2 linked regions of the Rudanella lutea DSM 19387 genome follow. The protein of the gene in region 1 interacts with the protein of each later gene in a pairwise test. Links are inferred from orthologs where the notes say so. Each region holds a gene or a part of one and is shown in the gene's direction. Other genes may lie near its edges. The genes, in order: rpe and eno.

The links.
Region 2: the proteins of rpe (region 1) and eno interact in binary tests that used the Escherichia coli proteins (3 or more experiments, as listed by UniProt). The link is inferred for Rudanella lutea DSM 19387 from one-to-one orthologs.

Annotation. Positions count from the first base shown.
Region 1 is NZ_KB913013.1:706,553-713,088, forward strand. Bases 1,481-4,238 are described here. They hold rpe (ribulose-phosphate 3-epimerase), read left to right. Parts: upstream 1,481-2,396; coding sequence 2,397-3,080; downstream 3,081-4,238. Other genes in these bases: ligA (NAD-dependent DNA ligase LigA), read right to left, coding at 1,481-2,152; RUDLU_RS0103070 (alpha-amylase family glycosyl hydrolase), read left to right, coding at 3,121-4,238. Also shown: more of ligA, read right to left, coding at 26-1,480; more of RUDLU_RS0103070, read left to right, coding at 4,239-4,542; RUDLU_RS0103075 (ABC transporter ATP-binding protein), read right to left, coding at 4,927-5,601; sucC (ADP-forming succinate--CoA ligase subunit beta), read left to right, coding at 5,804-6,536. UniProt on the Escherichia coli protein: Catalyzes the reversible epimerization of D-ribulose 5-phosphate to D-xylulose 5-phosphate.
Region 2 is NZ_KB913013.1:2,764,682-2,771,281, forward strand. The notes cover bases 853-3,674. They hold eno (phosphopyruvate hydratase), read left to right. Parts: upstream 853-1,535; coding sequence 1,536-2,813; downstream 2,814-3,674. Other genes in these bases: RUDLU_RS0111475 (hypothetical protein), read right to left, coding at 853-1,211; RUDLU_RS0111485 (hypothetical protein), read left to right, coding at 2,916-3,227; RUDLU_RS0111490 (low molecular weight protein-tyrosine-phosphatase), read left to right, coding at 3,330-3,674. Also shown: RUDLU_RS0111470 (hypothetical protein), read right to left, coding at 1-422; more of RUDLU_RS0111475, read right to left, coding at 441-852; more of RUDLU_RS0111490, read left to right, coding at 3,675-3,827; gpmI (2,3-bisphosphoglycerate-independent phosphoglycerate mutase), read left to right, coding at 3,918-5,498; RUDLU_RS0111500 (hypothetical protein), read left to right, coding at 5,579-6,148; RUDLU_RS0111505 (YceI family protein), read left to right, coding at 6,382-6,600. UniProt on the Escherichia coli protein: Catalyzes the reversible conversion of 2-phosphoglycerate (2-PG) into phosphoenolpyruvate (PEP). It is essential for the degradation of carbohydrates via glycolysis.

The DNA of each region.
Region 1 (6,536 bases):
CCGTATTATCACAAAGTTACGTCAATTACGTCAACATCGCCATGAACTCGTCCTCACTAATCATCGGAACTTTAAGGCTTTCGGCTTTACTTACCTTCGAGGGACCCGCATTTTCGCCCACGATGAGGTAGTTGAGTTTTTTCGAAACGCCACTGACCAGCTTGCCCCCGTGGGCGGCAATCTCGGCTTCGAGTTGCTCGCGGCTGAAGTTGGCAAACGTGCCCGTGTAGAGGAAGGTTTTACCAGTAAGCCGATCACTACGCACCTCTACTACTTTGCGTTCGCCCACAAACTGAAGCCCGGCCGCCCGCAACCGTTCTACGTAGTCCCGGTTGTCGGGGTCGGCAAACCAGTTGGCCACGCTTTGGGCAATGCGGGGGCCCACCTCCGGCACGGTAATGAGCACCTCCAGCGGAGCCGCCATCAGTGCATCCATGGTGCCGAAATAGTCAACCAGTTTTTCGGCGGTCGTCGCCCCCACGTACCGGATTCCGAGCGCAAACAATACGTTGGTAAACGGTTGCTGCCGCGACCGCTCCACCGCTTTCAGAATATTGTCGACCGTTTTCTGCCCAAACTTCACGGTGCGGGCCTTACCGGGCTCTTCCGCAGACGTCCGCCCCGAACCGTCGTCGGACAGTACAGGCGTGGCCGGGTAGGTTTTTTCGAGCCCAAGCAGCTTTTCTGTTGTCAGCTCGTACAAATCGGCGGGCGACTGCACCAGCCCCCGCTCAATAAGCAGCTCAATTTTACCTTCGCCCAGGCTCTCGATGTTCATGGCCCGACGCTGAATGAAATGCTCGAACCGGGCCTGACGCTGCGGGGGGCAGCCTTTCTCGTTGGGGCAGTAGAAATGCGCCTGAACGCCCCCCCGCTCATCTTCCATACGCACCAGCGGAGTCTGGCAGGCGGGGCAGGTGGTTGGGTAAACAATGGGCTGTACGGCATCGGTGCGCTTGGTCAGGTCAACGCCGGTCACTTTCGGAATGATCTCTCCGCCCTTTTCAACAAATACCGTATCGCCCAATTGCACCCCCAGGCGCTCAATCTCATTGGCATTGTGTAACGACGCCCGTTTGACTACCGTACCTGCCAACAATACCGGGGTCAGGTTTGCTACCGGCGTAACCGCCCCTGTGCGCCCAACCTGATAAGTAACGTGGTTGAGCGTGGTACTCGCAGCCATCGCCTTATACTTAAAGGCAATGGCCCACCGGGGGCTTTTGGCCGTGTAGCCCAACTCGCGCTGCTGGGCATAGCTGTTCACCTTGATCACAATGCCATCGGTAGCCAGCGGTAACTCGAACCGTCGGGTGTCCCAGTCGTTGATAAACTGCATCACCTCCCGAATATCGGTACACTTCCGCCACGTAGGCGACACATTGAACCCCCAGGCTTTGAGGGCAATCAGGCTTTCCTCATGGGTTTTGAACACCTCTTCGTCTGCCAGAAACGAGTACAGGTAACAGTCTAACCGGCGCTGGGCTACAATCCGCGAATCCTGCTGTTTAAACGTGCCTGAGGCTGCATTGCGCGGGTTGGCCAGCAGAGACTCACCAATATCTTCGCGCTCCTTATTGATCCGTTCGAACTCAGCGATGGGCAGAAAACCCTCGCCCCGAACCTCAAACAGGGCGGGCACCGCCACAGGGACATCCGTACTTTGCCCTATCGAATGGCCAACCCGCAGCGGAAGGGTCCGGATGGTACGGATATTAGCCGTGATATCGTCGCCCCGAACGCCATCGCCCCGGGTGGCTCCCTGCACTAACACCCCATTTTCGTAGGTCATGCTCAGGGCCACCCCGTCAAATTTTAGTTCACAAACGTATTCGAAGGTCTGCCCGTCGAGGCCGCGCCGAACCCGATTGTCGAACTCAACCAACTCGGCTTCCGAATAGGTGTTACCCAGCGAGAGCATCGGAAAGCGATGGTACACAGTTGCAAACTCCTTGCTGATGCCACCGCCTACCCGGTTGGTCGGTGAGTCGGGGCGCTTAAATTCGGGATATTGGGCCTCGAGGGCCGTTAACTGCTCCAGCATCCGGTCGAACGTAAAATCGTCCACTTCCGACACGCTGTTCTGATAGTATTGGTGATTGTAATAATTGAGCTGGTCTGTTAGCCCATTTATCTGCTCCTGGGGCGACATGTACTAGTGCGTTGTATTGGGTAGGCCGGTACCCAACCTGTGGGGCACCTCCGACAACAAAGCTACTACCCAACGGCCAACCTTCCATACCTCCTGCCCCAGTTCAGATGCCCAATATCCGGCGGTCCACCTCAGGGGTTTCGGCAAAAAAAGTTAGTTTTACGGACAAAAAACCACTTAGTAACCGCTAAGCGCGTTTCTGGGGGTAACAGACTTCTTTTTCGCCGTTGCCCCGTTATGAGCTATGAACCAACCGATTATTGCCCCGTCGATTCTGGCGGCCGATTTTGCCAATCTGCAACGTGATGTGGAAATGATTAACCACAGCGACGCCGACTGGTTCCATATCGATATCATGGATGGCGAGTTTGTGCCTAACATTTCGTTTGGCTTTCCGGTGCTGGAAGCCATCCAGAAACACGCCCAAAAACCCCTCGACGTGCACCTCATGATTGTACAGCCCGACCGCTATCTGGAGCAGTTTGCCAAAGCGGGAGCCGCAACCATCACGGTTCATTACGAAGCCTGTACGCACCTGCACCGCACGCTTACGCGTATCCGCGAGCTGGGTTGCAAGGCGGGGGTTGCCCTGAATCTGCAAACCCCCGTGACGGCCATCGAAGATGTGCTCGACTCCATTGATCAGGTGCTGGTGATGACGATCAACCCCGGCTTTGGCGGTCAGAAACTGGTCCCAGCCTCAATTCAGAAAGTGCGCAAGATGCGCCGGTTGCTGACCGAACACCAAAGCCCAGCCCTGATTGAAGTAGACGGGGGCGTTGATTTGAATACCATCACAGCCCTCGCCGAAGCGGGTGCCGATGTTTTTGTAGCGGGCACCTCGGTCTTCAAAGCCGACGATCCGGCTGAGGCTATCCGGGCCTTAAAAGAACGGCCCTTTACGCAGCAGCCCTCACCGATGGCTTAATATTTGTTCTCACTTACGAACGATCTTGCGACTAACCTATATGACGAAGTACTTGCTGGCCAGTGCGCTGAGCCTGTTGATACTAACCGGAGGCTGTAAAAACTCAACGCAAACCGACCAGACGGAGACGAGCACTACTCCTACTGATACCACTACGGTTCAGTTTGGGCAGGCTCCTCCCGCGCCCGAATGGGCAAAAAATGCGACAATCTATGAAGTAAACACCCGCCAGTTTTCGCGGGAGGGTACGTTCAAGGCCGTTACGGCGCAGCTACCTCGGCTGAAAGAACTGGGAGTCGATATTGTCTGGCTCATGCCGATTTATCCCATCAGCCTCAAAAACAAAAAAGGACCTCTGGGTAGCCCCTATGCCGTGGCCGATTACATGTCGGTTAACCCCGACTACGGTACCCTCGATGATTTCAAGGCACTGGTGCAGCGGGCTCATGCGTTGGGCCTGCGGGTTATTCTGGACTGGATTCCGAACCATACCGGCTGGGACCATAAATGGATTACGGAGCACCCCGATTATTACACCAAGGTAAAAGGGAAAATGACCACCCCGCTCGATCCGAAAACCGGCAAGCCGACCGATTGGACCGATGTAGTGGATCTGGATTACGACAACCCGAATCTGCGTAAGGCCATGATCGACGCCATGTCGTACTGGGTACGGGAGTGTGATATTGACGGTTTCCGCTGCGATGTCGCCGGCTTTGTTCCCGATGATTTCTGGCAGGAAGTGCGCCCGGCGCTCGACAAAATCAAAACGGTTTTCATGCTGGCCGAATGGGAGGACGAACCCGGTCATTTTTCGAGTTGCTTCAACGCCAATTACGCCTGGGGCATGCACACTGTCATGAAGGCCGTTGCCCAGGGGGCTCGACCGGCTACCGTGATCGACTCCATGATTGTGCTCAACCAGAAGCGGTTTCCGAAATGGTTTTATCAGATGCAGTTTTTGCAGAACCACGACGAAAACTCGTGGAACGGCACACTCACCGAATCGTTTAAGGAAGGGGCCGATGCGTTTGTGGTACTGAGCCACACCATCGACGGGATGCCGCTGGTCTATAACGGTATGGAATCGAACCTGAACAAGCGACTGGCTTTTTTTGAGAAAGACTCGATTCCCTGGGGAACGTACAGCAAAACCGACTTTTTTAAGTCACTACTGACCCTCAAACACCGTAACCGTGCTCTCTGGAACGGTCAGGCAGGCGGTAAAGCCGTGAAGATTCAAACGGGTGATGACGATAAAGTGTACGCCTTTTACCGGAAGAAAGACAATGATCAGGTTACGGTTGTACTTAATCTGTCGGAGAAACCCGTAACTACCCGACTCGAAGGAGCGGGCTACGAGGGGACATTCATGGAGATTTTTACCCGCACTTCGTCCGAAATTAAACCCGGTATGACGATTACCCTCAAACCCTGGGAGTATCGGGTGTACACCAACTAATACAACTGGCCCCAGAGGGGGCATTTAAGGTCTAAGCAAAACGCGGACGGTCAGAGTGAGGTAGTTTTACTACTTCCATCTGACCGTCCGCGTTTTGCTTGGGTACCCTATAAAAAACGAAAAAGCCAAGCGAGACTCTCTCTTGGCTTTCTGATTTACTCAACGTTATGAAAAACTTTTCTTTTCGACGCAATTATATAACAAAAGGGACTATGAAAGGTTTTCCACACTGTAGAATTTTTTCAACAAAAACATAACTGCCTGTTTATTAGAATTTTAAAAATAATTAAAATCTAATTAATGGGCACAACATGAATTCAATTTTACCGAAACCCTGGCCCAAACACGCCAGAGGGTTCACAATATGAGTCAGTTAGCGCCCGCCTATTCTACATCAGGTGGATTAACCTGCCCGTCTCGAATCACAATCTTCCGGTCGGCCAGATCGGCCAGGCCTTCGTTGTGCGTGACGATGATAAAGGTTTGCCCGAAATTGTCGCGCAGGTTGAAAAAGAGCTTATGTAACTCTTCCGCATTGTGCGAATCCAGATTCCCGCTGGGTTCGTCAGCAAACACAACGGCCGGTTGATTGATGAGCGCGCGGGCAACGGCAGTCCGCTGCTGCTCACCACCCGACATCTGCGAGGGGAAATGCCCTCCGCGGTCGGGCAGGCCAAGCGTTTGTAACAACACCTGCGCGCGCTCGCGAACCTCACGCTCGGGCTTACCGGCAATGAAGCCCGGCAGGCACACATTTTCGAGCGCTGTAAATTCGGGCAGCAGGTTATTAAACTGGAAAACAAACCCAATCTTTTCGTTTCGGAAACGGGCCAACTGATTATCGTTCAGCGTAAACACATTCTGATCGGCGAGAAAGACCTCGCCCGCATCGGGCCGGTCGAGGGTACCCAAAATGTGCAGCAGGGTACTTTTGCCAGCGCCCGACGCGCCCACAATGGACACAATTTCGCCGGAGTTGATGGTGAGGTCGATACCCCGCAGAACAGGCAGCGTACCGTACGAACGTTGGATATTTGAAGCGGTGAGAATGGATGTCATAAATGAGTTATTCGGGAACAACGAACCGTGGGCAGCGAACCGTACACCCCTTAAAGGTATCGGTGAATAAGCGTTTGTAATTCATGGATAACTGAAAAAACTGCTCATTGCCTACTGTTCACTGCTTATTGCGTAGTAAATTGCCGCGCAAAATTAGTGTTTTCAACATTCCTTTCGGGCCGCCGAAGCGGTTGCATCCGTCATGAATATACACGAGTATCAGGGTAAAGAAATTTTAAAGCGCTACGGCGTTCGAATCCAGGAAGGCATTGTAGCCGAATCACCCGACAAAGCCGTTGAGGCCGCCAAGCAGATTATGGCGCAAACCAACTCAAAGTTTGTTGTGGTGAAATCTCAGATTCACGCTGGAGGGCGCGGTAAAGGTAAGGTTCAGGGATCAGAGCAGCGGGGTGTGGCCCTGGCTAAATCGGTCGAAGACGTACGCCAGATTTCCGAAAACCTGATCGGCAAAGTGCTTGTAACGCACCAAACGGGCCCAGAAGGCAAGAAAGTAAATAAGGTACTGGTAGCTCAGGACGTATTCTACCCCGGCGAATCAGAGCCTAAGGAAATGTATCTGGGTATTCTGCTCGACCGCTCGAAGGCCTGCAACGTAATCATGGCCAGCACCGAAGGCGGTATGGACATCGAAGAAGTTGCCGAGAAAACGCCGGAGAAAATCGTGAAAGAGTGGATCGACCCGGCCGTTGGTCTTCAGGCATTCCAGGCCCGCAAAATTGCGTTTGGCCTCGGCTTGCAGGGTGAAGCGTTCAAAGAGATGGTGAAGTTTGTAACATCGCTATACAAAGCGTACGTTGATACGGATGCTTCGATGTTTGAGATCAACCCCGTACTGAAAACCTCGGACAACAAAATCCTGGCCGTTGATGCCAAGGTGAATCTGGACGACAACGCCCTTTACCGTCACCCGGACC
Region 2 (6,600 bases), 2.1 Mb from region 1 along the record:
GGCTTTGAAAGGCTAATCAACGGAAGCGAGCGTACCTGCCGATTACCATTGGTCAGTACAAACGGCTGCACAACGGTCAGATAATCGGGCGTAACAATGGCCACCGTAAAGCGAAACGGGCGTTGTGCAGATGGCATCACTTCGGGCGAAACGGCCAGTAACAACACCCCGTCGGTCGTGATTTTGTACTTTTTTGAATTGAGCGTCGTAACTACCGCATTGGCGTCGGGCCCACTAATAATAATACGGCTATTGGCCGGTAGCGGATTTCCGGCCGGATCGTACAACCGGCATTCAATAACCCCACTCTGAATAGGGTCTTTAAGGCCGATTGTAACGCCTTCCAGCGGATTTTGGCAAGCTTCCAGACCTAGAAACAAGCTCAGTAAAAACAGGGCGAGTACGTACAGATAGCGATTCATAACGAATGTCTTGATGAATTAAGGAAGCCGATACGTCAGCGAGATAGTCAGCGTTGGCAGAAAACGATAACCCGACAGATTGCGCTCCACAGTTGGGATTTGTTCATCGATCGTCGTAGTTTCCAAAAACCCGCTATAATCGAGCGAGACACGAGGCTTCCCCATGTAGAAAAAGCCCATTTCGCCCCCTACACTTAGCCTGCGTTTAGGCACTACCTTGCCGAGCCCCACGCCCACGTAAGGCATAAACCGCTGCCACCGGAAGCCCAAATCAACAATACCTACGTCTTCGGGTGTAAGCTCCAGCCCATCGAAATTCAGTTTATCTTCGGCATGAATTCGGAGGTTCAGCGATGGATGCCAATTGTACGCAATGCTGGTGGCTACGTACAGGCTACGGCCCTTGAGAACCTGCCAGCGCGCACCCAACTCAGCCATACCGACCATAAAATCGGGTTGGAGTATGATATAGGCACTCTTATCCAGATTGACCCGATTCGGCTTTCGATATGCCAGATACTGACCCCCAATGCGCAGCATCAACCGACCCGAATACCCTAACGAACGATTGTAGAACCCGCGAACCCCTAAGACACCAGCCTGAATACTTGCCGACTGCGCAACTCGATGAACGCCAGTATCAGCCGGTGCAACCGAGGGCCCAAGGCCATGCATGCTACCGGCCACGCTCACCTCTGTATGAACTAATCGACTTCCAGCTATTACAGATGTGTGCAGGCTTACCCACAAGGCGCCAGCACACAGGGCGACACGTAGCAGTGATTTCATGGTAAGGGGATGTACAAAATGCCTACTATGTCCAGTGTTTCACTTGACAATTCAAATATAGAAAACAGAGTGCATACAAATGAATAAATTATCAATTATAATATTATAAGCCGACTACTTTCTATTCCGTTTGAGCAGAAATCGTATCGCACTGATACCACAGCCTATGATTGTTTACCCGGTTCGACGGTCGTTTCTGAGGACAATCCAAAAAACTCCTTCTTATTTCGTTACTTTGTCTGTAAAAAGGGCTGATGACCAATGATTATATCAGTCCACAGGGAAAAAATAGAATTTTTAGTTGTTAACCTTTTTTATATCGCAATGAGTACCATTCAGAGCATTCATGCCAGACAAATTCTGGATTCACGAGGCAACCCAACCGTTGAAGTTGATGTACGGACCGAGAACGGCTTTCTGGGCCGGGCGGCAGTACCATCGGGTGCTTCAACCGGTACACACGAAGCCGTAGAGCTACGCGACGACGACGCGAGCGTGTACGTAGGCAAAGGTGTGTTGAAAGCCGTTCAGAACGTGAACGAACTGGTTGCCCCCGAGCTGGCGGGTGCTTCCGTTTTCGAGCAGAGCCTCATCGACAAGGTGATGCTGGAACTGGATGGTACGCCCAACAAAGGAAAACTGGGTGCCAACGCCATCCTGGGTGTATCGCTGGCTGTTGCTAAAGCAGCCGCTCAGGAAGCAGGCTTGCCGCTGTACCGGTACATTGGTGGGGTAAACGCCAACACGCTGCCCGTGCCGATGATGAACATCCTCAACGGAGGTTCACACGCCGACAACTCAATCGATTTTCAGGAGTTTATGGTTATGCCGGCCAACGCACCTAGCTTCTCTGAAGCCCTGCGGATGGGAACCGAGATTTTCCACACTCTCAAAAAGGTATTGAAGAGCAAAGGCTTGTCGACCAACGTAGGTGATGAAGGTGGTTTTGCACCCAACATCACTTCAAACGAAGAAGCTATCCAGACTATCCTGCAAGCCATTGAGAAGGCAGGCTACCGCCCCGGCGAAGATGTTTGGATCGCTATGGATGCCGCTTCGTCGGAGTTTTATAACCCCGAAACCAAGCAGTACCACTTCAAGAAATCGAGCGGTGATAAGCTAACATCGCAGGAAATGGCTAACTACTGGGCCGACTGGTGCAACAAATACCCCATCCTGAGCATCGAAGACGGCATGGCCGAAGACGATTGGGAAGGCTGGAAAATGCATACCGATTTGCTGAAGAACAAAATTCAACTGGTAGGCGACGACCTGTTTGTAACCAACGTAACCCGCCTGACGCAGGGTATCGAGCAAGGTATCGCCAACGCCGTATTGGTTAAAGTAAACCAGATTGGCTCGCTGACCGAAACAATCGATACCGTAAGCCTGGCTAAGCGTAATTCGTACAAAAACATCATGTCGCACCGTTCGGGTGAGACCGAAGATGCTACCATCGCTGATTTGGCCGTTGCGTTGAACACGGGTCAGATCAAGACGGGCTCGGCCTCGCGTTCGGACCGGATGGCGAAGTACAACCAGTTGCTCCGGATTGAGGAAGAACTGGGCGAGGTAGCCTACTTCCCGGGTCTGAAGTTTTAATGGATAATGCACAATGAATAGTGTGTAATGCACACGTTGAGTTGGAGCTCCCTACTCAGTACGCATTGCCCATTATTCATTGTGCATTACACCGTATTCATTATGAAGCGTCTCCTCCGATATGGCCGTAACTTTTACGTAGCCACAGGCGTTGGCCTGCTGGTCTGGATGTTGGCGTTTGATGCAAACGACTTGTTTGCGCAGTTTCGCAACTGGTGGACACTCCGGGACCTGGAAGAAAGCAAAGCCTTTTACCAGTCGGCCATCAAACGGGTACAGAATCAGCGTAAACTTGTATTGGGTACCGATCAGCTCCGGGAGAAGTACGCCCGCGAGCGGTATCTCATGAAAAAGCCAACCGAAGACGTGTACGTGCTGGTTGACGAAAATAACGAACCGATAGAAAAACAGTGAACAGTCATCAGTGAACAGTAAACAGTAAACAGTAGGCAAGTGTATATTGCTAATTGTTCGTTACTAACTGTTCGCTGCTCGTTGTTAACTGTTCACTGAAAAATGCTTTCCGTTCTCTTCGTTTGTCTGGGTAACATTTGCCGGTCACCGGTTGCCGAAGGTATCTTCCGTAGTTTGGTAGCTCAGCGAGGACTGGAAAACGAAATCAGCTGCGACTCGGCGGGCACCTCTTCGTATCATCTGGGTGAATTACCCGACCGGCGAACCCGCCAAAACGCACAGGAACACGGCCTGAACCTCACCCATCGGGCACGCCGGATGATCGGCGAAGACCTCGCTCAGTTTACGTATTTCGTAGCAATGGACGAGGCCAATTTCGACGCGGTGCTGAAACTCAGTCAGCGGAGCCTCGGGCTGGTGAGCGACGAAAACATCTTTCTCCTTCGTGAATTTGATCCGGTTGTTGGTGATGACCCCAACGTGCCCGACCCTTACTACGAGGGCCCCGAGGTATTCGAAGAGGTTTACCAGATTACCTACCGCTGCTGTGAGCAGCTGCTCAATTATTTGCAGGAAATACACCAGTTAAATGGCGAATGAGTGAATGGCGAAAGAGCGGTAGTATATTTTACTCTTTGCCGAGCGCGGCCCGCACTCTTTCACTCTTTCACTCTTTCACTCTTTTGCTTTATGGAAAAAAACGTCATACTTCTCATTCTCGACGGTTGGGGCATTGCTACGCAGCTCGAACGGTCGGCGCTGGCAGCCGCCAAAACGCCTTTTATCGACTCGCTTTTCACCCAATACCCTCATAGCCGACTCGAAGCGTCGGGACTGGCCGTTGGCCTGCCTGCGGGTCAAATGGGCAACTCCGAAGTGGGGCATATGAACCTGGGGGCCGGTCGTATTGTGTATCAGGATCTGGTTAAGATCAACAAAGCCGTTGAAGAACACACCCTCGACACCGAGCCGGTGCTGGTCGATGCACTCAATTACGCTAAGCAAAACGGCAAAAAGGTACATTTTATCGGCCTGGTGTCTGACGGGGGCGTTCACTCGCACATCGATCACCTGAAGGGACTGTTATCTATTGCCCATGCTAAAGGACTGAGCGACGTGTACGTGCATGCCTTCACCGACGGACGCGATACCGATCCTAAGAGTGGCCTCGGTTTTCTGAGCGATCTGCAACAACACTTAGCCGCAACAACGGGAAAACTGGCCAGTGTAACAGGGCGATTCTACGCCATGGACCGCGACAATCGCTGGGAGCGAGTACGGCAGGCATACGATGTGATGGTACGCGGTTCGGGTACGCCCGTGGGAGCGGCCAACGTATTGCAGGCTATTCAGGCCTCATACGACGAAGGGGTCACCGACGAGTTCATTAAGCCAATTGTGGTCGCGCAGGAAGATGGCTCACCCGTAGCCACCATCGACGAAGGCGACGTCGTGCTGTGCTTCAACTTCCGCACCGACCGGGGCCGCGAAATCACGATCGCGCTCACGCAGCGTGATATCCCAGAGCAGGAAATGCAAAAACTGAATTTGTACTACCTGACCCTGACCAACTACGATAACGATTTTACCAACGTCCATGTCATCTACGACAAAGACAACCTCAACAATACCCTTGGCGAGGTAATCGCTGCTGCCGGCCGGACCCAGATTCGTATTGCCGAAACAGAAAAGTACCCGCACGTGACCTTCTTCTTCTCGGGTGGCCGCGAGGAGCCTTTTGCCGGAGAAAAACGGTTGCTGTGCCAGTCGCCTAAGGAAATGACGGTGTATGATGCCGATGGCAACGCGACGGTTATTCCGGTAAAGACCTACGATCAGAAACCCGAAATGGCCGCCTACGATATTCGCGACGCCATTGTACCTGAGCTACAAAACAAAACGGCCAACTTTATCTGTCTCAACTTTGCCAACACCGATATGGTGGGCCATACGGGCGTATTTGAAGCCGTGGTGAAGGCAGCCGAGGCCGTTGATGCCTGCACGCAGGCCGTTACCGAGGCCGCTTTAGCCAGCGATTATTCGGTCATTATCATTGCCGACCACGGGAATGCCGATTACATGGTGAACGACGATGGTACACCCAACACGGCGCATACCACAAATCTGGTACCTTGTATTTTGGTCGACAATCAGTTGAAACCCGCTCTGCACGACGGCAAGCTCGCCGATGTAGCACCTACAATTCTGGAGCTGATGGGTATTGCCAAACCGAGTGAAATGAACGGCCAGAGTTTGATCCAACAAGCTTGAACGTCTTACCACTAAAGTACGTTTAGTCGAATACAAATGGCCCTCTGCTATTGAAGTAGAGGGCCCTTTTTTACCGTTTTATGACACGTATTCTCCTTGTTTTTGCCGCTATACTTTTGGTTTCATGTGATAACTCAAACGAGCAAACTGTAGCCAAACCTGTGTACTTCGATGTAGCCGGGTACGTGTCGAGGCAAATTGAGAAACTGGCCGCTCAAAAGCCAACGGTAGAGAAAAACGCCTTCATCAGCGGAAAAACGAATCTGCAAACCACTGCCCAAATCGACTGGGCCAAAGAGCTGGAACTATTTAAGCAAGCCGATATAAACAAGCCAGCGTTTCGAACCAGTTACACCATTACCCGCCCCGACTCACTCACGTACGAGTACACGCTGAAATCGACTGAAGAGAAACTCACCGTACGGTCGCTGCTGGTGCGGCTCGACTCCACAACGCGCCAGCCGGTTCAGATCCAGGCCATTCTGAAAACCGAAAACCCATTGTACATGTCGGAGCGCCGACTCCTGCTGATTAGCGGCTCCGAGGCCGGGCAGGGATGGGGTGTGCGTAGTTACCAGATTGAAGGTTTCGAGCAGCTTACCTACTTCGACCGGAACAATTTCCGGATAAACGGGCATATCGCCCAGTAACCTAACACCTGTTTTCTGACTCATTATCACGGCCTTCCATTAGGAAGGGCCCAGGATCTCTGTACGCTTTGGTCGGCAAGTTTTGGTACCCTATCGGTGCAAAACCCTTCTACATCGATAGTTACTTGATTGGTTGAATAGAACTATAGTTATTTGCTCCTGACTGGAAGATGTCGCAGTAACGACGTATCCAGATAGTGTATCTGTTTTTTTTCACCTTTTCTATCATTCCTATGAAACGACTGTCGCTTCTTGTTGCTGTTGCCCTTAGCTCACTGAGCACGTATGCCCAGACCTGGACCTTAGACAAATCACACAGCCGCCTTGGCTTTACAGTTACCCACCTGATGCTGACAGAAGTAGACGGTAACTTCAAAACCATTGATGCCACCGTGACCTCGTCGAAGCCCGATCTGTCGGACGCCGTTTTCGAACTGACTGCCGACGTAAAC